4 regions of the Scytonema hankhaensis NUACC26 genome follow, and region 2 is predicted to be linked to each of the others. Evidence: riboswitches for the same ligand, from Rfam matches in the RefSeq annotation. Region 2 holds a riboswitch; each other region holds the start of a gene.
The links. Region 2 has a riboswitch for cyclic di-AMP ahead of ACKTT2_RS34460 (hypothetical protein). Riboswitches for the same ligand answer to the same signal wherever they lie in the genome.
Positions count from the first base shown of each region.

Region 1 (5,031 bases), on a different contig from region 2:
AAAACTGTTGTAATACAGTACGGGCGAGGACGCCCGTACCACAAAAGTAAGAATTGTGTCGTTATGCTTGCAATGCGACTTCACTCTTCCCCGATTCTGAGGAAAGAGTTGTAGGAACTTCTTCTATTTCTACTCGTACCCATTCAGAGTATACATCTTCTAAAAATCTGCTGCGGTCTTGGCTTCCGTTGGAAATCTCTCTGACTTTGAGAGTTGTTACGTACACTCCTTGTACGACTTCATGCCCGTAACCGACAACTTGACCAATTAGTCCAGTAACCTGATGGCGTGTATAGTCACCAATCTCTAACATTGTCATGACTCCTTAACTGAATAGACTTTACGGTTGTTTGTACTTACGCTACAAAATGTTGGTTATCAGTGGAAAAGTTATGATTCGAGGCGGCGAAATGATTGCGGTTTCCCTCCCTCATAAGTTGATTAGGAAATAGTAGTTATTAAGCAACAGCTGGAGCTTTCTTCTCGCGTGAAGGGACAACTTCCGGTAACAGATGAGTGTAAAGATGAGTTAATCTAGAGGCAACACTTTGCCAGCTAAAAGCAATTTCGACACGCTGTCTACCTGCTTCACCAAGGCGATCGCGCCATTCTGGATTTTCTAGAATTCGGTCAATGGCTACGGCAAAAGCATCTTCATCTTTGGGAGGAGCAAGCAATCCCGTAACCTCGGGTACTACTGTAAATTGCAATCCACCAACATTACTGGCTACAACTGGGGTTTGGCTAGCCATCGCTTCGATAGCAACTAAACCAAAAGGTTCGTAATGACTGGGGACAACACACACATCAGCCGCAGCGTAGTAAGAGGGCAAAATAGTCTCATCAAGCCGTCCTGGAAAGGCTGTGCAATTTTCTAATCCAAGTTCAGATACAATACTGGCTATGCGATCGCGTTCGATTCCATCACTATAACCGGGACGACTACCGCCTCCAATAATTAACTGCAAGTTACCCGTACCGTGCAAACTCGATTTTGCAAAAGCTCTAACGAGTGTTTCAATACCTTTACGTTTATCGAAGCGCCCGACATAGAGCACCACTTTTGCATCAGGAGCAATCCCCAATGCTTGACGTGCTACAGATCGTTCAATTGAGCCAAATTTCTCAATATCCGTACCGCAAGGAATGACTTCTATGCGTCCAAGACAGGAAACAAGATTTCGCATATGTTCCTGTTCTTGGGGGCTAGTGGCTACAACTCGATCTACACTCTCCAGACAATTTTTTTCCACAGCTAGTCGGATACTAGCTATTGCTGGTATATCAGTGACACTACGGTACTTCACTGCTCCTAGTGAATGGTATGTATGCACTTGGATCAATGGTTGACGCTTTTTCAGTTCCATTCCCACCCAGGAAGACAACCAATAGTGAGTGTGAACCAGAGAATACTGAAAACCTTGATTTTGTTGGAATGCTTGAAACTCTGCAATAAATTCAGGTAAACGATCCAGTAGACTATCGCGACCTATAAACTCCATGGGACCAGCTTTGAGTCGAATTGTTCGACAGTTAGTTCCATGTTGAATGATAGCTGCTTGTTCGGGACTGCTACGGCGAGTGAACATATCCACTTGCCAACCTTTTTGAGCTAATGCATAACCCACCTGACGGACGTATACGTTTTGTCCACCAGCCTCTTCTTGTCCTATTTCTGCAGCAGGATCTCCATCCACAGAAATCAAAGCGATGCGATGCTTTTTTGTCAGTAGCATAGTTAAACTTCACTCTTATGGCAATCTTTCCTACCTTAAATATCTGAATCAAGGTAGCGTAACCCCTTATCCAAAGCTAAGGGCAGGTACAACGAAGCGCACAGATACCAGCCAAGGATACCGACGAGAACAAAGCATTACTTGCTTAAGAATGCTGTTCGCTCAGTCTCCTCTCAATGCCGACGAAGTTAGCTGACGGGCTAGGACTGAGAGATGTCCCTCTTTTGAAGGATCAAGTGAGAAAAAGGATTTCTTATTTATCCTTTATACTTAAGCCTTTATCCTTGTGCAAGATTAGCCCCAAGGGTGGTTCCTCCGCTCCACGTTTACCTGTGGGAACACTATGTTTAAGGTAAACCGTGAACTAGGCAGACCGAATCTCTATTGTTAAGAATTTAACTTGTAACCTTCACATAAGTCAACCTTTTTTAAGGAAGACTTCTTTAAGCAACCAGCATTGCTACTCTCCAATACGTATTATTGCAAGTTTTGTAATTCTGGTAACCGTTTAACAAAGCTAGCTTGGTACAACGAGTTATGGGTGAACAATTATGAAGTCCGACCTGCATCTAAGATATATCCTTCATAGAAATAAATTTCAAATGCTTAACATAAGTTAGTATAATTACATGAATTTTCTTTAAAGACAACTCTATGAATTACTCTATTCATCTATATTATTTTTCTATCTATCGATAGATGTAAAAACTATATTGATTCCATCCTGTGGGGTGGGCATTGCCCACCAATATCAATTCTCCAAATGATTGCTATACACGATCCCCCATTATCCACGCCCTTACGGGTATGTGTAAGGCACACGCTATATGCAAGGCACACGCGAACGCTACCAGCACTGGTCTCACCGTCCAACGCAATAGCTTCCCTTAAAAAGGGGGACTTTAAGTACTTTCCCCCTAATCCTGAATATGAATCTTGCAGAAGCGATTGTTGACAATCAACTCCTCTGAGTCTACTAATTCTATTATTTGTCCAGTACAAGTTACTTCCTTATCATCAATCCAAACTTGTTGTGGTTGGATTCCGTGTATATGTAAGCTTATCGATCTATAGGGAAAAGGGTACTTACCTTCTGTTGTCCAAACGATTTCTAAATTGTTCTCAAAACGTGTTATCGCAAATTTATGCAATCTCGAATCTCCATAACCATCACCTGCATCAGAGTAAAGAAGATTTTCACTATTGCCTTCTATAGGAGGGTAAATATGCAGAGTTAATTGCTTTTTCTCCTCCATAGGTAAAATATTCCCTGCCAAAACTAACAGAGGAATTTGTTCTAGGGTAAATATTATGCGCTTCGCGATGATCCCCGCCCCTGCCTTCCATATAATGTTGTGTGACTTTAGGAAGCGAGCGATCGCCCCAAACAATAAAAGCAGCTGGTTCATTCATATCGTACCAGAATCCTGCAACACCCACATCTAGCAGATACTGATATTGGCGACTCCACCATCCACGAACTTTGGGGTTAGTAAAATCTGGAAATACACACCAACCAGGCCAAACAGGAGCAACAACAAGTTTCCCGTTGGGGAGTTTGCAAAAGCCGTCCAGTATTTGACCTTCTAAAAACAAATTACTATGACGGCTGTACTTAATACCTGGATTTAGAATAGCAATAAACTGTACCCCAAGTTCTTTGAGTTCTTGTGTAAAACTTCCTAATTTAGGAAAGCGATCGGGAGCGATAGTAAACGCTCTATTACCAACTTGACAATCTATATCTAAATGAATAGCACTCAAAGGTAAATTGCGATCTTGAAATGCTTGAGCTTCTTCCCGAATTTTTTCTTCTGTACGGTATCCCCATTTAGATTGGTGATAACCTAAAGCCCAGAGAGGAGGTAAAGCCGCACGCCCAGTTAATTCTGTATAACGTTCTAAAAGTTGAGCCGGTACGCCATAAGTAAAGTAGTAACGCAGCGATCCCCCTGCAAAATCAGCAACAGCAATTTCCCCAAAGGTAAAATAAGCGTCAAAAGAGTTTTCATAAAAAATCAGATAACTGCCAGAGGAATGCAAACCTAAATATACGGGAATACATATATACATTGGAGCTGAACCAGGGCCATACATGCCCGCCGCATCATAGTTCCACATCCGATATGTTTTTGGTTGTTGCTTCTCATCTTTAGCAGCACGTAAGTTAAGATAAGAAAACCGTTCCCCAAGCCCGTATATTTGTTCTTCTTGTCTTAGTTGTGCTTGATGTAACCATCCTTCGCTTTTACGAGAAGGAGGTAGTTCTTCACGTAAGATTTGTCCTGAAGAATCGCAAAACTTTAAACTACCATCTTCTTTGACAATAACTTTTAATTTAGCACTAGATATGGAGTAACCATTTTCTGTCTCTGCAAATTGAGTTTTCACCTCTTGCCAATCCTGTCGAGCAATGGCATAAGGAATAGGTGATATACCAGGTTTCCAATCAACTCGAACAAAATCTTCAGTCAAAAAACAAATTTCTAATTCTGCAAGTTCAAAATAGAAATTAGCACCTCTGTCTGTAAGTTCGGTACGAATAAGTTCTCCAGGCTTGTCAAATCCTATTTCTGTAGAACGCTTGAAAAATTCCCGTTCTATATTATCTCGTTTGCGAGAATAAAGAAATGCGTGAGGCGTGCATTTAAAGTAAAAAAGTATTCCCAGCCAGTGGCTGGGAACGAGGTGGGAAGTTATGCTTTGCCCATTGCTTGGCTCACATCCACAGGTGTTTGGTATTGCTGATTTGGCAAATTCCTAAAAGCCCGAAGTACTCCTTCGTCTACACCTTTTTCCTCGGCATAAAAAATTAAATCTTTCTTGCTTACCGGGTATTGAACTTCATTCAAGCTTTTCTGTAGCTGTACGTAGTTTACTCTAATCATGACAACCTCCTACTAATGAACTAGGAATCACACTACTTTTTCTGGTCTGACAGAAAATGCGATACCCTTTTAAGGGTTAAGCCGAAGGCTTATCGCGCACTCAGCTTATCAATTCACAACTTATTCTGAAGCGATAGACGAGCGTGAATAGATTAACTGTTCAGACCAGCTCAGTATTAACTTCATTCGCTAACTAAGATACAAATTTTTGATAATTGCAACTTCCTGCTACTGGAGGAGAAAATTCACATAATGCACTGGATAATTTTATTAACATCTATCCTAAGAAAGAGATTAGTATTGAACTATTTTTCAAAAATGCGGTATAGCTTTAGCTGTTAAACTCCGCTTATCGCTCTGCTGAATAAAGAAGTACTTTTGGACTTAGTTACTCTGGATTTTGGGAA
Region 1 covers NZ_BAACAP010000221.1:462-5,492, forward strand. Annotated here, with positions in the region: gene ACKTT2_RS30550 (hypothetical protein) at 62-313, opposite strand; gene ACKTT2_RS30555 (glycosyltransferase) at 459-1,736, opposite strand; cyclic di-AMP (ydaO/yuaA leader) riboswitch at 1,899-2,084, opposite strand; gene ACKTT2_RS30560 (DUF5110 domain-containing protein) at 2,654-2,992, opposite strand; gene ACKTT2_RS30565 (TIM-barrel domain-containing protein) at 2,937-4,211, opposite strand; gene ACKTT2_RS30570 (DUF2795 domain-containing protein) at 4,433-4,624, opposite strand; gene ACKTT2_RS30575 (response regulator) at 5,013-5,031, opposite strand, start outside.
Region 1: another riboswitch for cyclic di-AMP. It lies ahead of ACKTT2_RS30555 (glycosyltransferase); the one in region 2 lies ahead of ACKTT2_RS34460 (hypothetical protein).

Region 2 (5,031 bases):
ACTCGCTCTAGAAAAGGTATAGCGTTTTCCTCGGGAAATTAAATAAGCAGCAAAAGGAACAATAACTGCACCTACATAAGCAGCATAAAAAGCCACAATTAAACTAACAATCTCACCTCCTCTTAAGGCGACTATTAAACCAAAAAGCGCATTTCCAAAGGTTACAAGCAATTGAGTACTAATAGATACTGGTAAAATATTAAAGTCAAAAATAATCTTGCTCTGTACTCTTAATATACTACTACCAATACCGAGTGAAGGAACTAATAAAGACACAATTAATGCAATACCCAAGGGTTTGTCAGGTCCACCACCAATCCAAGATAGAATATAGGGTAATGTTTCTTTACCACCTATACTATCTGGTAAAATTCCGGCTTGATGGGCGGTTGTCACAACGGTTGAAGGTAATAAAGCAAGTAGCAATAACAAAATTCCTGCTAAAAGACATCCCTTATATAAACTTTTTACATCTTTTGCTTGAACGAGATACATTTGGTACTTCATATCTATCAGCACCAACAAAACCGTAGATAGTGTTATACCTACTGTTTTTGGCAAGCTTTCCAATTGAAGTGAATTCGCAAACTCTAAGGGCGATCGCAAATACTCAGGAAATCCTTGCAGCACCCACAGCCCGTAAAGAAGAGCCAAAAAATTGACAAATAGCAACCCTCTTAATATCCAACCTGCTTTCTCTACTGGTAATAAGGAGAGCACCGCAAACAAAGTTGCCAAAACAATCATTGAAGGTATGGGCGGGATGCCAAAGACTTTGAGGATGGAAGCTGCAGAAATTAACTGTACTGCTTCAATCCCAATCAGAGAACCCCAAGACATTAGCCCCACAAATATTTTCACTCCACTTCCATAAGCAGAACCGAGGAGAGTCCAAATTTGTTCTGTTTGCGTCCAGTAAAACTTTGCTAGTACTATAAGAGCAATTGTACCCAAGCCAAGAGAGACAGCATAAAGGCTTCCAGCCGCACCATGAGTTAGGGATTTCTCTGCTGTTCCTAGGAGAAATCCCAACCCGTAATGTGCTGAAACCAATAAAGCCGCCAGGGAGAAGGTATCTAACCTGCGGTTATTCATAATCAGTGACCAGTGACCAGTAACCAGTGACCAGTGACCAGTGACCAGTAACTAGTAACCAGTGACAGATAACTAGTACTGATTACTGTTTTAAATTTCTTCTACAATTGTAACCGGATCGTTGCTCACTTTTAGCAGTTCGTAAAGATCGTAGGCGTATAAATCCTCTTGGCTTGGCTCTTCTGTCTGACTTGTAGCTACAATTGGTTCGCCATAGCCTTTTGTTCTACCAATCAGCAAAAGTTTTTTACCCGCACACTCACCAATTTCCTTAAATTGGTTTTCTGGCAAAAAGGTAACGTGTTCGGCAAAGAATGTACGATTTTGGATAGGCATTTTATCCTCCTTAATTTGGAATTAGATCGGCTTAGCAAGAAACCTTGCTTATCGCTCTTCGATCGCGAGTTTCACGAGATGAGCTTTCACTTACATACAGGAGGATCTTAGGGATAGGCTGAATACAACCTCTACCATGGATACTCCTTCCAATGCCGACGGAGTTAGCTGACGGGCTAAGGCTGGAAGGTGCCTTTCTTTCTCCAAAGATTCGCCCCAATACGTTGGTTCCTCCGCTTCTCACCCAGTCATTTGGATTTTGCGCTCGCATGACTGGATTGAATTAGGCGACTTTCCTAATCAATACATAAAATAATACTGATATAAGGAAGCAGTCAATCTCTATTTTTATTTCTCAATGTAATCTTTACTTATAAGAATATTTGTAAAGCTTTCGCAAATAGAATTCGGGGTTATACAGGCAAAACTTTTATACTTCTACCCTCATTCTTTATCCTTTCTAATGAAGCCGATCTCAAAGCTAGATCTGCGCTAACGTAGGGGATGAACCTCTATTAATGCGTCATCACAGGTTAAATCGTTATTTAAGTCAGGGAGAAACATGAGGTTGCGGTCTATCTAAAGGTCAGGAGTTGGCTATGTATGAACTAGTTCAAACTGTGTTAAACAGTGATGAGAAAACGGCTCTGCGTCAGTTGGTCTACGATCTAAGTGCTTCTGGGAAGAAATACTTCCTAAGAACCGAAATTTTGCAAACTTTTGCCGACTTTTGCAACCACTCGCAAAAGCCAGCGTACTTTTTTCACTCTTCTTCTCTAGGCAAACTGATTCACTACACTCATGAAATCATTCTAGAGGAGGAAAGTGCCTGGTTCCTTCTCCGACCTCGCATAGGTGTCCAAGAAGCTTGGCGATTGGGGGCAAATTTGACAAGCTTTGAACAAATGACTCCGCAAGAACTACTGAATGTGCGCGATCGCCGTGTCGAGCGCTACCATCCTCAAATCTTAGAAATAGACTTCCGCCCCTTCCATCACGGTTCTCCCAAAATTGACGATCCCAGAAATATCGGTCAAGGGTTGGGGTTTCTCAATCGTTACTTGTGCTCGCAAGTGCTGACAGCTCCTGATTATTGGTTGGAAGTCCTGTACGATGTTCTCAAACGACGCCAGTATGATGGCGTTCCTCTACTCATTAACGGTCGCATTCACTCAGGAACTCAGCTCGCCCAACAAGTTAGAGTAGCTATTGGTTTGTTGAGCGATCGCCAACCAAGCGAACCCTACGAAAAATTCCGCTATGAATTGCAAGACTTAGGTTTTGAACCAGGTTGGGGAAACACTGCATCCCGCGTACTAGAAACCTTAGCACTTCTCAATCGACTCATTGACACTGCTGAACCCGCCATTTTAGAAGCCTTTGTTGCTCGCGTTCCCTCAATCTTCCGCGTTGCTCTTGTTTCCGTACATGGTTGGGTTGGACAGGAAGGAGTGATGGGAAGACCCGAAACCGCAGGTCAAGTCATCTATATTCTCGAACAAGCCCGTAGTTTAGAAAACAAACTGCGAGAAGAAATCCAATTGGCTGGGCTAGATGTGCTTGGGATTCAACCCCAAGTGACTATACTCACTCGCCTGATTCCTAACTGCGAAGGAACCCAATGTAACTTGCGCTTAGAAAAAGTTCAAGGTACGGAGAATGCTTGGATTTTGCGAGTTCCTTTTCTAGATGTTAATCCCAATATTACGCAAAACTGGATTTCTAAATTTGAAATTTGGCCTTATCTCGAAACGTTTGCCTTAGATGCGGAACGAGAGTTACTAGCACAATTTCAAGGTAAACCCGATCTAATTATCGGTAACTACAGCGATGGTAACTTAGTTACTTTTCTTTTAGCACGTCGTTTAAAAGTCACTCACTGTAACATTGCTCACTCTCTAGAAAAACCCAAACACTTATTCAGCAATTTGTATTGGCAAGATTTAGAAGACAAATACCACTTTTCGGCGCAATACACCTCTGATTTGATAGGTATGAATGCAGCAGACTTTATTGTGACATCAACCTATCAAGAGATTGTAGGCACACCCGACACTATGGGTCAATACGAGTCATACAAAAACTTTACAATGCCACAGTTGTACCACGTTGTTGACGGAATTGACTTGTTTAGTCCCAAGTTTAATATGGTACCACCAGGGGTAAACGAACATGTTTTCTTCCCCTACAATCAAAAAGAAAACCGCGACCCCAACCTTCAATCGCGAGTTCAAGAACTACTTTTCACTCGCGAAGACTCAAACATTCTGGGGCATTTAGAGAACGCAAACAAGCGACCCATTTTTGCTGTTGGTAGCGTCACTCCTATAGATAACCTTGCGGGATTAGCAGAATGCTTTGGTCGAAGTCAAGATTTACAAGAACGTTGTAATTTAATTATCCTCTCTGACAAATTACATTCAGAGCAAGCGCTCAACTCAGACGAAGCAGGAGAAATCGAACGACTTCATAACATTATTAATGAATACAATCTCCACGGACGCATCCGTTGGGTAGGTATGCATCTTCCCCTGATGGAAATTGGAGAAGCTTATCGCGTTATTGCCGATCGAGGAGGTCTTTTTGTTCATTTTGCCCGCTTTGAAGCTTTTGGTAGAACCATTCTTGAAGCGATGAGTTGTGGTTTACCAATTTTTGCAACACAATTTGGCGGTTCTTTAGAGATTATTGAAGATGGGGAAAACGAGTTTCATGTCAATCCTACAGATTTAGATGGAACAGCTAAGATAGTATCGAACTTTATCGACCAATGCGATATGCAACCAGAATACTGGTATAAAATATCAGATTGGGTAACTCAGCGTATCCATAATAAATACAATTGGGAATTACATACCAAGCAATTGTTATTACTTGCCAAACTCTATAGTTTTTGGAACTTTGTGAATCAGGAAAATAGCGAAGCTAGGGGACGCTATCTAGAAGCCTTATTTCATTTACTCTTCAAACCCAGAGCCGAAAAGATTTTGGAGCAGCATATGCAGCGGTAGGGATTGGCGATTGGCGATTGGCGATTGGCGATTGGGGAACTCGGGGCCCCCTCTGGGGATAAGGGGCAATGGCGATTGGAGAATTATTTTTAACCCTTACCCCCTTTACCCCCTAACAACTAACAACTGTACGGGCGCGGCGGCCTTGCGCCCCTACTAACTACTAACAACTGTACGGGCGCGGCGGCCTTGCACCCCTACTAACTACTAACAACCAACAACTAACAACTAGCCGATGGATACACAAAATTATTCTCAGCAATTTATTTATAAGGACTGGGTACTTGTCGAAAACCAGTTTAACCCCAGTAAAGTTCACCATAGGGAAACCGTTTTCACAATTGGTAACGGTTACTTGGGAACGCGAGGAACTTTTGAAGAAGGTTATACTCACGCTCAACCAGCGACTTTTATTCACGGAGTTTTTGATAACGTTCCTATTGTTTATACTGAACTTGCCAATTGCCCAGATTGGATACCTCTAATTGTATTTGTTGATGGCGATCGCTTTCGTTTGGAACGGGGCGAAATTTTGAGCTACGAACGACAACTCGATTTGCGTCGCGGTGTTCTCAGCCGCAAGATAAGA
Region 2 covers NZ_BAACAP010000229.1:52,865-57,895, reverse strand. Annotated here, with positions in the region: gene ACKTT2_RS34465 (SLC5/6 family protein) at 1-1,095, opposite strand, end outside; gene ACKTT2_RS34460 (hypothetical protein) at 1,186-1,431, opposite strand; cyclic di-AMP (ydaO/yuaA leader) riboswitch at 1,570-1,705, opposite strand; gene ACKTT2_RS34455 (sucrose synthase) at 2,031-4,442, shown strand; gene pgmB (beta-phosphoglucomutase) at 4,678-5,031, shown strand, end outside.

Region 3 (5,031 bases), on a different contig from region 2:
GCTGTTATCGTGCGATTCTTACCATCAAACCCTCCATAGTTATAGTTACCCAAAATTGCCGGACCAGTAAATTTAGTTGCGAGCGCACCTGGTTTTCTGGGTTTTGCACCAGTAAAAGAACGATCTGTTATCAGTTCAGCAACTTCCTGACGGTTTTCCGGTTTACTGCAATACTGACAAGCTTCTATCATCGCCTTAACTAAAGAGCGATAGGTTTTAGGATAATTGACGATAAACGATTCCATCACACCCAAAAGTCTATCTGGATGTCCCAACCAGACTTCTTTGCCTTGAGCAAAGGTAAAACCCACGCCTTCATTACCAGTAATGGCACGAGTATTCCAAGGTTCTGCCACCATATAAGCTTGCATCGCCCCAATCCGCACGTTGGTCACCATTTGTGGTGGCGGAACAATGATGACTCGAAATTCTTTAAAGGGATCGACTCCCGCAGCAGCCGATATATAACGAATAAAGTACTCGTAAATGGCAGAACTGAGAACAACTGCCCAAACTTTTCCTTCTGTTGGTTGTTTTTCAAAAAAAGCTCTAAAATCGCGACCAAACTCTTCCAAAGCTTTATCGCCATATTGTGCTTTGTACTCGTACCACGGGCGCAGTCCAAAATCCCACATAGCTTTATTCATTGTCATGGCATTTCCATGACGATGTATTGTCATGGCTGCACATAACGGAGCGTGACGAGCACCTTCAGCACCAATTCTGGCATTGGTTACAGCACCAGACACAACGGGAGAGGCATCAAGGCGACCAAAAATAATTCCGTCACGAGATGTTGCCCAACTAGCCTCCCGATTGAGTTTCACGTTTAGCCCGTATTTACGGAAAAAACCTTTTTTCCAAGCAATAGCAAAAGGCGCACAGTCATTAACAGGGACATAACCAACGGTAAGATTTGGTTTTTCTAATGTTTTAGAATCAACAACAGGTTGAACAGCAGCAGCTTCTTCTGTTAGTCCTTTAGCACTGCGGTCTCCGGAAATAGCACATGACGACAACGCCATTCCAGCTGCTGTTGCTCCTATTCCTACCAAAAACTCCCGTCGATGCAAAATATTTTCGTTATCAGCGTTGTTCATAAGCTACTCTTATTAGTTAATTTTTCAGGGTTCTACTATCTCCTGTAGGGGCGCGGCGGCCTTGCGCCCCTACTAACCCTAATTAACTTGCTGTTGTTCCCGGACGACGAGTGACTAATTCTTGAATTTTGCCTACTGCAAAATCAAGCAATAATCCAGTTAAGCCAATGACCAATACAGCTAAGAATACTGAACTCAAGTTAAGACGACTCCACTCATCCCAGACAAAAAAGCCGATTCCAATACCACCAGTTAGCATTTCTACAGCAACGATTACCAGCCAAGCAATTCCCAAGCTGATCCGCAAGCCAGTAAAGATATACGGTAGACTAGCAGGCCAAATAATTTTCGTAATTCGCCGCCAACGGGGCATTTCCAGGACTCGTGCTACATCTATATAATCTTTGGGAACACTTGATACGCCCAATGCAGTATTGATGATTGTTGGCCACAAAGAGGTGATGAAAATAACAAAGATGGCGGATGGATCTGCCAAATTGAAGATTGCCAAGGCTATTGGCAACCAAGCCAAAGGAGATACAGGCTTAAAAATTTGAATGACTGGATTCAAAGCAAGCATTGCTGATTTAGACATTCCAATCAAAAAACCTAGGGGAATTGCGACCACAGCACCTAGTAAAAAACCTAGCAATACCCGTCGCAAGCTTGCTATCAACAACCATCCAATTCCTAAATTGCCTGGTCCTCTTTGATAAAACGGGTTCAGGATGTAATCCAAGTTGGCAACCAATGCTTCAGGTGGGGTAGGCATTAATTCATGATTGACAAGAGCAATAACCCACCACAGTAGGATAATTGCTAAAAATCCGATCGCTGGTAATATAACCGTTTCTTTCACCAGTACGGGTTTTGTTTTTTTCCAGGCTGCTTGTCCAGCAACTGCAATAATTGCAGCTATGTTTAATTGAAACACTCTGCTTTACCTCACCAGACTTGAATTGCGGGTACAAAAAACCGAGCAGTACCAGCCAGGATACTGATGAGATTCAATAAAGATTATTGTCTCTTCAGTCTCCTCTCAGTGCCTACGAAGTTAGCTGACGGGCTAGAGTTGAGAGATCCTCCCCCTGAGAAAGATTAAGTATAAAGTCTGAAGGATGAAGTTACTACTGTCCCCTTTTTTTATCCTTTATGCTTTATCCTTTACCCTTTCTCAGGATACGCCCCTTTGGATGGTTCCTCCGCTCCAGCTAATGCAAACTTACGATTAACCGGATTAAGCTGACTTACTCTTAAATTTTAGATAAATGTAACATCGCTACACAGTACCGTCAAGGTATCGAAAGATAGAAGATTTTATTTTACAGTTGACTGCTGTTTGCTATTTTCAGATGACTTTCTCTCTTCGAGTGTAAATATTTGATAAGAATTGTGTAATGAGTATAATTTACATATCGCTCACTTTAAAAAATCATGATATTAACAGCTTTTTTATTTATATTAACTCAATACTGTATATAGCAATCCTATTTGATTTGTGAAATACAAGTAGGTAGGTTCATATCTTGCATCACCGTTTTTTTGAAAAAATAATTAGGCTAAAAAGCTGATTGTTTCGTAGGTAGGGAAGACAGCCCACCGTTTCCTGCCTCAAGGGAGGTGCAAGATGTCAGTAGGGCAATGCCCACCACTGAAGCTTTTGGTGGGCATTGCCCTACCTACAGTGCTCAACATTTTTGACGAATGATTTAGGATTGCTATATATTTATATCATTAATGAAAAATTTTAACCACTATATAGTAGGTATTACCAATCAAAAGCATGATTTTATGGACAATATTTACCATAAGTACATTTCACTAATGGAATATGATTGCTATATTTAGATGTTGTCGAATTACAAGAAATGAAAGATTTTAGTCAATTACTAGAGAACAAAACTCAAATAATTGTAGAAGAGTGGGTGGAAGCTGTTCGAGAAGACAAAAAAATTACCATCACAAAAAATCTCTCACGCTCAGCTATCCAGAATCATCTTGGTGATATCCTCAACGCCCTTGCAGATGTACTTGCGAAAAGTCCACAAGATGAGGAAATGAAACGGATCGTTCAAGAAAGTTTGAATCATGGAATTTTGAGAGCAGAGCAAGGTTATGACGCAGCAGAAATTGCACGAGAATACTGCATCCTACGAGATATTATATTTAAGACAATTGAACCAGAATTTTTACAAGCATCTGTACGGGAAGTGTTACGAGCAGTACGAGTTATTGATATGGTGTTGGATGAAGCGATCGCATCTTGTTTTCAAAGTTACACAGAACAGCGCCTGACAGAACTACAACACCTACAAAACCAGTTAAGTCTTAACAATCAAGAACTCACACGCTTAGTGCGGTCAAATCAAGATAATTTATCCTATCTAGCACACGAACTCAAAAGCCCTTTAACTTCAATCATTGGTTACTCGGATTTATTTTTACGCTTGCAACGAAAGCACTCAGATGTAAAAGATGAAAAAGAAGAAAAGGACAATTTCACAAATTTAGAACACATCGAGAGAGTTTTGCGTAGTGGCAGACAATTACTTCGGATTATCAATGATGCATTAGAAATTTCTCGTTATGATGCAGGGGAGATGAAATTGCACCCCGAATTCATTAATCCATGTGAATTGGTCAAAGGCGTTCATGAAATGTTGGAGTCTTTAGCAACCAATAAAGAGTTACAAATACTTATCGAGCTTCAAGAAGCGCCTCAACTAGTTTACACAGATCCATTGCGATTACAACAAATATTAACAAATCTTCTAAGTAACGCAATTCGCTATACCGATCGCGGAACTATTAAAATAAAATGTGAAATTCTGAACGATAGTCAGTGGGTAATTTCAGTTTCCGATACAGGCGTTGGTATTGAGCCAGAAAACCAAGCCCAAATTTTTAAACCCTACTTCCGTATTGGTATCGGAGATCAACTATCCTACCTTTCCGATAGCACTGGTTTGGGTTTGGCAATAGTGTTACGGTTAGTGAAACTCCTACAAGGAGAAATTAATGTTGTATCACAAGTGGAAGTTGGCTCAACTTTTACAATAATTTTGCCATTAGAAGTGAATTGAAGAGAATTTTTGTAAATAGTTCAAAAACTACGAAAAATCCTTAGAGGTTGTTTAAAAAGTAGTTACTCCCTTCCCGCTATTTGATTATCTAAACACCTAGGGTAGCAGTGCTCACCAAAGCGCGAATGGTGGGCAGTGCCCACCCTACAACTTAAAAAATATCTACAGATTTTCCTATAAAAATAAACTCTATTTTTTGTATAGCATAGATTAGATTATAACGAGGTTAATAATAAATTAACAATTAAATAAAAACTAGTAAAGCAATCGTAAATATAACTTTTGAATAGGGTACATAATACTTCTGTCGGATGATGCTGATAGAAAAGGTATAACTTCATATTTAAAAGTCAGAGCCAGAAAAAATATCCCTATTGAGAGAGAAAACATCCTTTTTCTTGCTAATCTATCCCTGTTTTTGAAGCAGAATAATTGCAAAAAATATTGCAATTATTTTGTTATTAAAAAATAATAAAAGCCGTAATTTTATACGGTATAGGTGGCAGAAATAGGTTTGTATTACTAATTCCTGTTGTTCTTATTAAGAGGCAATTCAATGTCTAAGTTTTCCAGGAGACAACTACTAGCTTTTTTTGGAGCAAGTGCTGGCGCAACACTACTATCTCCTATGTTGGGAGACCACTTTTTTGGCAACAGTCCTAGCATTGCTGCTGATGGTAGTATACCTTTGAAATTTACTCCACTCCGTTTGCCGCATCCTTTACCAATTTACACTCAGCAAAAAAGCTATTTATCAACAGGAATTGAACAAGGAAATATTTTAGAACCTTCTGCTAATGCAGCATTAAGTACTTACACTGTTATTGACGACGTAGTAGTACCACCAG
Region 3 covers NZ_BAACAP010000114.1:9,190-14,220, forward strand. Annotated here, with positions in the region: gene ACKTT2_RS05685 (ABC transporter substrate-binding protein) at 1-1,100, opposite strand, end outside; gene ntrB (nitrate ABC transporter permease) at 1,183-2,034, opposite strand; cyclic di-AMP (ydaO/yuaA leader) riboswitch at 2,129-2,354, opposite strand; gene ACKTT2_RS05695 (sensor histidine kinase) at 2,969-4,183, shown strand; gene ACKTT2_RS05700 (PhoX family protein) at 4,740-5,031, shown strand, end outside.
Region 3: another riboswitch for cyclic di-AMP. It lies ahead of ntrB (nitrate ABC transporter permease); the one in region 2 lies ahead of ACKTT2_RS34460 (hypothetical protein).

Region 4 (5,031 bases), on a different contig from region 2:
CATTTGTCATTTGTCATTTGTCACTTGTCATTTGTCACTTGTCACTGATTTTAATGTTCAGAATTTAAGCGGATGGCTAGTTCCGAGAAAAGATTAGCTAGAGCGTTACGGTCAGTTTTATCTATCCGGAGTTCTTGCGTTTCTCTTTTTAATAAAGCTGCTATTTCTTCATATTTTTGTCGGATATCATCCTGTAGGTTTTTAGATTGATTAAGAATCTGTTCGCGAATTTCCCGTTGGTTATTATTAGTTTGTTCCTCTAATTGTTTGAGTGCTTTTTCTAGCGATGTAATTAAATTTCTATTTTCTTCAGCTAATGATTTTAAAGCTTCACCACGTTCCCCCTGCTCATTTTTAACTCTTTTAGATAAAGATTCAATTTCGTTTTTAATGTAAACTTCTAGAGCATCTAAACGTTTTTTAGTGTCTTCTCTAAGGTTAGTATATTCTTTTACAAAACGATCTTCTATACGGGCAAATCTTTTTTCTACTTCCCGCATTTGATTGCCAAAGAGAATATCTCTAACCTTAGCTAGGTTATTACCTTCTGCAATATCAGTGCCACCAATTAACGATTTATCCATATTATGGTTTAACCCTGATTGAGCTAACTCTATTCTGTGATTGTTGTTTTGTTCCGATTCTGATGGATTCATAGACAAGATTCTATAATTAATTTGTAACTGAGTTGATTCTTTGCTGTTTTAACATATTAACTCCGTAAACGGTAATTCCTTGATATGTAGCCCCATGTCTACTAGGTAGCCTAGCATCTTTAAATGAGTGTTGCACTGCTTGAAATGGGTGTTTTATACGAGAAGTTAAAACCCTATCTTGATTTTTAGATTTATAAATTTTTAAGAATTTTTCTTAAGTTATTACAAAAGTAAAAAAGAGCTTACATGACGCTCTCTCGTCTGTTTCTGCTGCTTTTTATAAGAGAAACCGAAATAGCACGTATAAGGCAGAAGCTATGAGTTGTAATAGCATTACTGGCAAGCCATAATGTAGAAAAGTGTGGAATGAGATGCGACGCCCGTGTTGTTCGGCAATTCCTGCAGCAACAATGTTGGCTGATGCACCTACTAAAGTTCCATTTCCTCCTAAAGTTGCGCCGAACATCATAGCGTAAAAAAGTGGTAGTACTTCTGGAGGAAACTGTCCCTGAAAATTTGGTGCTAAAACTTCAGTTGATGCCAATCCAACATTAACAATGTACTGTTTGAGTAAGGGAACCATGGCTACAACTAGAGGAATATTGGGAACAACGCTAGAAAGCAACCCAATGAAAAAAATGAGAGATAACGAACCAATCAGAATGTTTTTTCCTAAAACAACTGCTAAAACTCCAGACAAACTGTTAATAACACCAGTTTTTTCTAATCCACCGATAAGTACAAAAATACTCATAAAGAATATTAAAGTACTCCAATCTACATCTCTTAGTATGTTATTAACTGTATCTATTTTACTTTGATGGGATAAAAGCATTGCTAAAGCTGCTCCTAACAAAGCAACAGCAGCAGGTGAAACAGGAGTTGGTAAATATTCTCCTGCTACGAAAAAGACTAATACGAAAGCAACTATAAATCCACCGATGGTTAAAACTCGTAGATGGTTGATTTGAGGATGTGGTAGTTGTTCGAGGTTGTCTAGATTAGTTTTCCAGATTTTGCGAAAGAGGAATGGTAATACTGCTACTATAGTAGCGATCGCGATCGCACCTCCCAAACTCAAGCGCCACAAGTAATCTGTAAAGCTAATATTAATAGCATCACCGACAATAAATGTAGCAGGATCGCCAACGATTGTGAGTAACCCCGCACTATTTGCCACAAACACCATAAGGATCAGCAATGGCACACAATTAACCCCGACTTCCTCAGCAATTGGTGGAATTAAAGGTGCTAGTAGCATAACTGTAGTAGCGTTAGGCAATACAGCACAAATAGGAGTTGTAATTGCTACAATTCCTAGCAGTAAACGATTGCCCTTACCTCTTGCAAGAATGACTATTTGAGTTGCAAGATATTCAAAAATCTTAGTAGGTTCAAATGCTCTAACTAGTACCATAACTCCAAAGAACAAACCTAATGTTCCGTGACTGTTGCTGATATAGCTAACAGCATCTTCTAAAGTCATGACATTAGTGAAAACCAATAACAATGCTCCTAATAGGGCAGCAATTGTCAAGTTTACCCACTCTGTCATAATTAAAATTATGACGCTTATAAATGTGAGAATACTGATGAGTGCTTGCCAGTTTTCCATTATTGGTTAATAGTTAGTGGTTAGTTGTTAGTTGTTATACCAATTCCCTATATCTTTGAGACAAATGCGATCCCCCCAACCCCCCTTACTAAGGGGGGCTAGGGGGGATCGTGTGTAGCAATCATTTGGTGAAATGGTATTAGTTGTAGAATAATAGAATTATAAGCATATTATCGAAATTTTAAAAAGGGAGCATCCCGTTTTAGCAAATATGCCATCAGAATGGAATTCTGGGGCTACACAAACAAAGTCCGCGTAGGCGGACGAGCGCTTGTATAGCCGCGATTTCAATCGCTCTATGTTTGTTCTATGTTTGTTCCAAATTAGGATGCTCATTACCTACTAAACATTCAGATACCCGACTTCTTAGAGAAGTTGGGTATCTGGTTTTTCACAGTAATTTAGACTTAATGAGGTAATGACAAAATACTTACCTTTAGATATATTTATTCTGAATTGAGTTTGGAATTCCCAGTACTGGACAAGGGAATTTAGAACCTAGATTTTGTACAATTGGATGCTCGATTGAGTTACACCCAAGAAACAATATATCAGCTGATTCTGAAACAACAACTCTTTTTAGTTCTGTCGCAACAAAACCAAATCGTAAATGAGCTTTGAAAGAACTTTTCCATTCGGCAGCTAAACAACTAGCTTGTCTCAATATACGTTCTGCTTGCGCGAACCTATCTACAGATTTTTCTGTTTGTGATAAGTGTGTTGAGTTATCTTGCCATCTTGTTTGGGTTACTATCCCCGTAGTCAATTCTTCCTCTGTGGAGTTTGTTAGAAAATGTGGTAATACTGTTTGTTCATTTCTGTGACAAGTCCCCGCTTCCTCTGTCGGCACAACTTCTGCAACACCACACATTAAACGATCTTCCATTACATATACGACTTGAACTGTCACCTGCGCTTTAGTAGCCAAACGTGTTTGGTGAGCTGTCAACAAAGCAATATCTAGCGCGGTATGACTGTTCGGAGAACTGTTATAGCCAACGATTAAATTTATTTCCTTCGAGGCTTGAATTTCTTCAGAAACAGATGTTTTTGGTGTTGGAAGGAGTACCATTTGATCTATCAAATCATCTCTTCCAATAGCATTTTGTAGACGCACTAACAATGGCTTAATATTCACAGTTTTCTTCTCTTAATACGAAACGACCTGATCGGGAGAAGCGGGTCTATTAATTTTGGATTTTAGATTTACGACTTTGGATTTATATTTTGGATTGAAGAAAAAACACTTTAATCTAAAATCTAAAATCCCAAATCCAAAATCTAAAATTTCTCTAGGAATCCCCAATCGAAACTGTTATATACAGCCAAAGCTTGGGGGTTCCTTCCATTGCCTACGGAGTTAGCTGACGGGCTAAGACTGGAAGGTGTCTCTCTTGAATTATGAACAATGAAGAATGAAGTGAGAAAGAGCAATTTCTTATTTATTCTTCATCCTTTACCCCTTTTCAAGATAAGCCCCAAAAATTGGTTCCTCCGCTTTAAATTTCTGAAATTTAAATTAGGCTACCCACTTTAACAATTATCAGTTATCAGTCAGTTATTAGCTAACAGTTAACAATTCTTAGTTAATACTGGTCACTGGTGAGTCCAGCGCTGCAGGCGGGTCTCCCGCCGTAGGCGACTGGCGAACCCGTAAGGGTCACTGGTCACTGTCTTACTCATCTTGAGTAAAATACTTATCTAAGAAGTTGAGGGCGTGATTGCGAAGTTCAAAATACTCTTTTGAGTTTCGCATTGCCGAGCGATCGCGTGGATGAGAAAAAGGAACTTCTAAAATTTCCCCAATTTTGGCAGATGGTCCATTAGTCATAAGAACAATGCGATCTGACATATAAATTGCCTCATCCACGTCATGAGTCACCATCATCACAGCTTGACGATGGTTTTCCCAAATATCCAACACTTGCCGCTGTAATTTCCCCCGAGTCAATGCATCCAATGCCCCAAACGGTTCGTCCATCAACAACATTTTTGGACGAATAGCTAAGGCTCTTGCAATCCCCACACGCTGCTTCATTCCACCAGAAATTTCCTCGGGGTATTTGTCTGCAGCCGCATTCAAGTTTACCATTGCCAAGTGCTCATTAACAATGCTGATTTTTTCAGATCTTGAAGCATCTTTGAGCACTTCATCCACCGCTAGTCGGATATTTTCCTTTACTGTCAACCAAGGCAACAGGGAGTAGTGTTGAAACACCATCATACGTTCAGCACCTGGTTTGCGAATTTCTTTGCCATCAAGTCTGACAGAACCAGTAGTCGCTTTCTCTAAACCCGCGACAATCTTCAAAAGAGTAGACTTACCGCAACCAGAGTGACCGATGACAGAAATATATTCATCTTCACTTATAGTCAGATTGACATTATCCAGAACAACAAATTGTTCCCCATCAGGTTTTGGATAAGACTTGGTTACATTGTCAATTTCCAGAAATGGAGTAGCACCAATATTGTGCGTGCGATCGGTTGTGAATGGAGTTGATTTTGTCATGGTAGCTGTCAGAGAAAGTAAAGATTAGTAAAGAAAATTGAGTCCAAGACCCCTATGGAGTTAAGACATATAAAACCGAGTCGGAGCATTTGCTCTAATCTCAAAACTGTTGAGATAGCCCACAGGATCGCTAGGATCGAAACCTTTGTTGTCTATAAAAACGTCAGGAGGCTCTACTTTGAAATCTTCCTTGGGAGACTGAATACCAAGTTCGGCAGCAATTTCGCGATATAAATCGGCTCTCCAAC
Region 4 covers NZ_BAACAP010000114.1:3,992-9,022, forward strand. Annotated here, with positions in the region: gene ACKTT2_RS05660 (OmpA family protein) at 1-3, opposite strand, end outside; gene ACKTT2_RS05665 (hypothetical protein) at 51-656, opposite strand; gene ACKTT2_RS05670 (ArsB/NhaD family transporter) at 934-2,271, opposite strand; gene ACKTT2_RS05675 (adenine nucleotide alpha hydrolase family protein) at 2,708-3,409, opposite strand; cyclic di-AMP (ydaO/yuaA leader) riboswitch at 3,606-3,807, opposite strand; gene ACKTT2_RS05680 (ABC transporter ATP-binding protein) at 3,947-4,783, opposite strand; gene ACKTT2_RS05685 (ABC transporter substrate-binding protein) at 4,844-5,031, opposite strand, start outside.
Region 4: another riboswitch for cyclic di-AMP. It lies ahead of ACKTT2_RS05675 (adenine nucleotide alpha hydrolase family protein); the one in region 2 lies ahead of ACKTT2_RS34460 (hypothetical protein).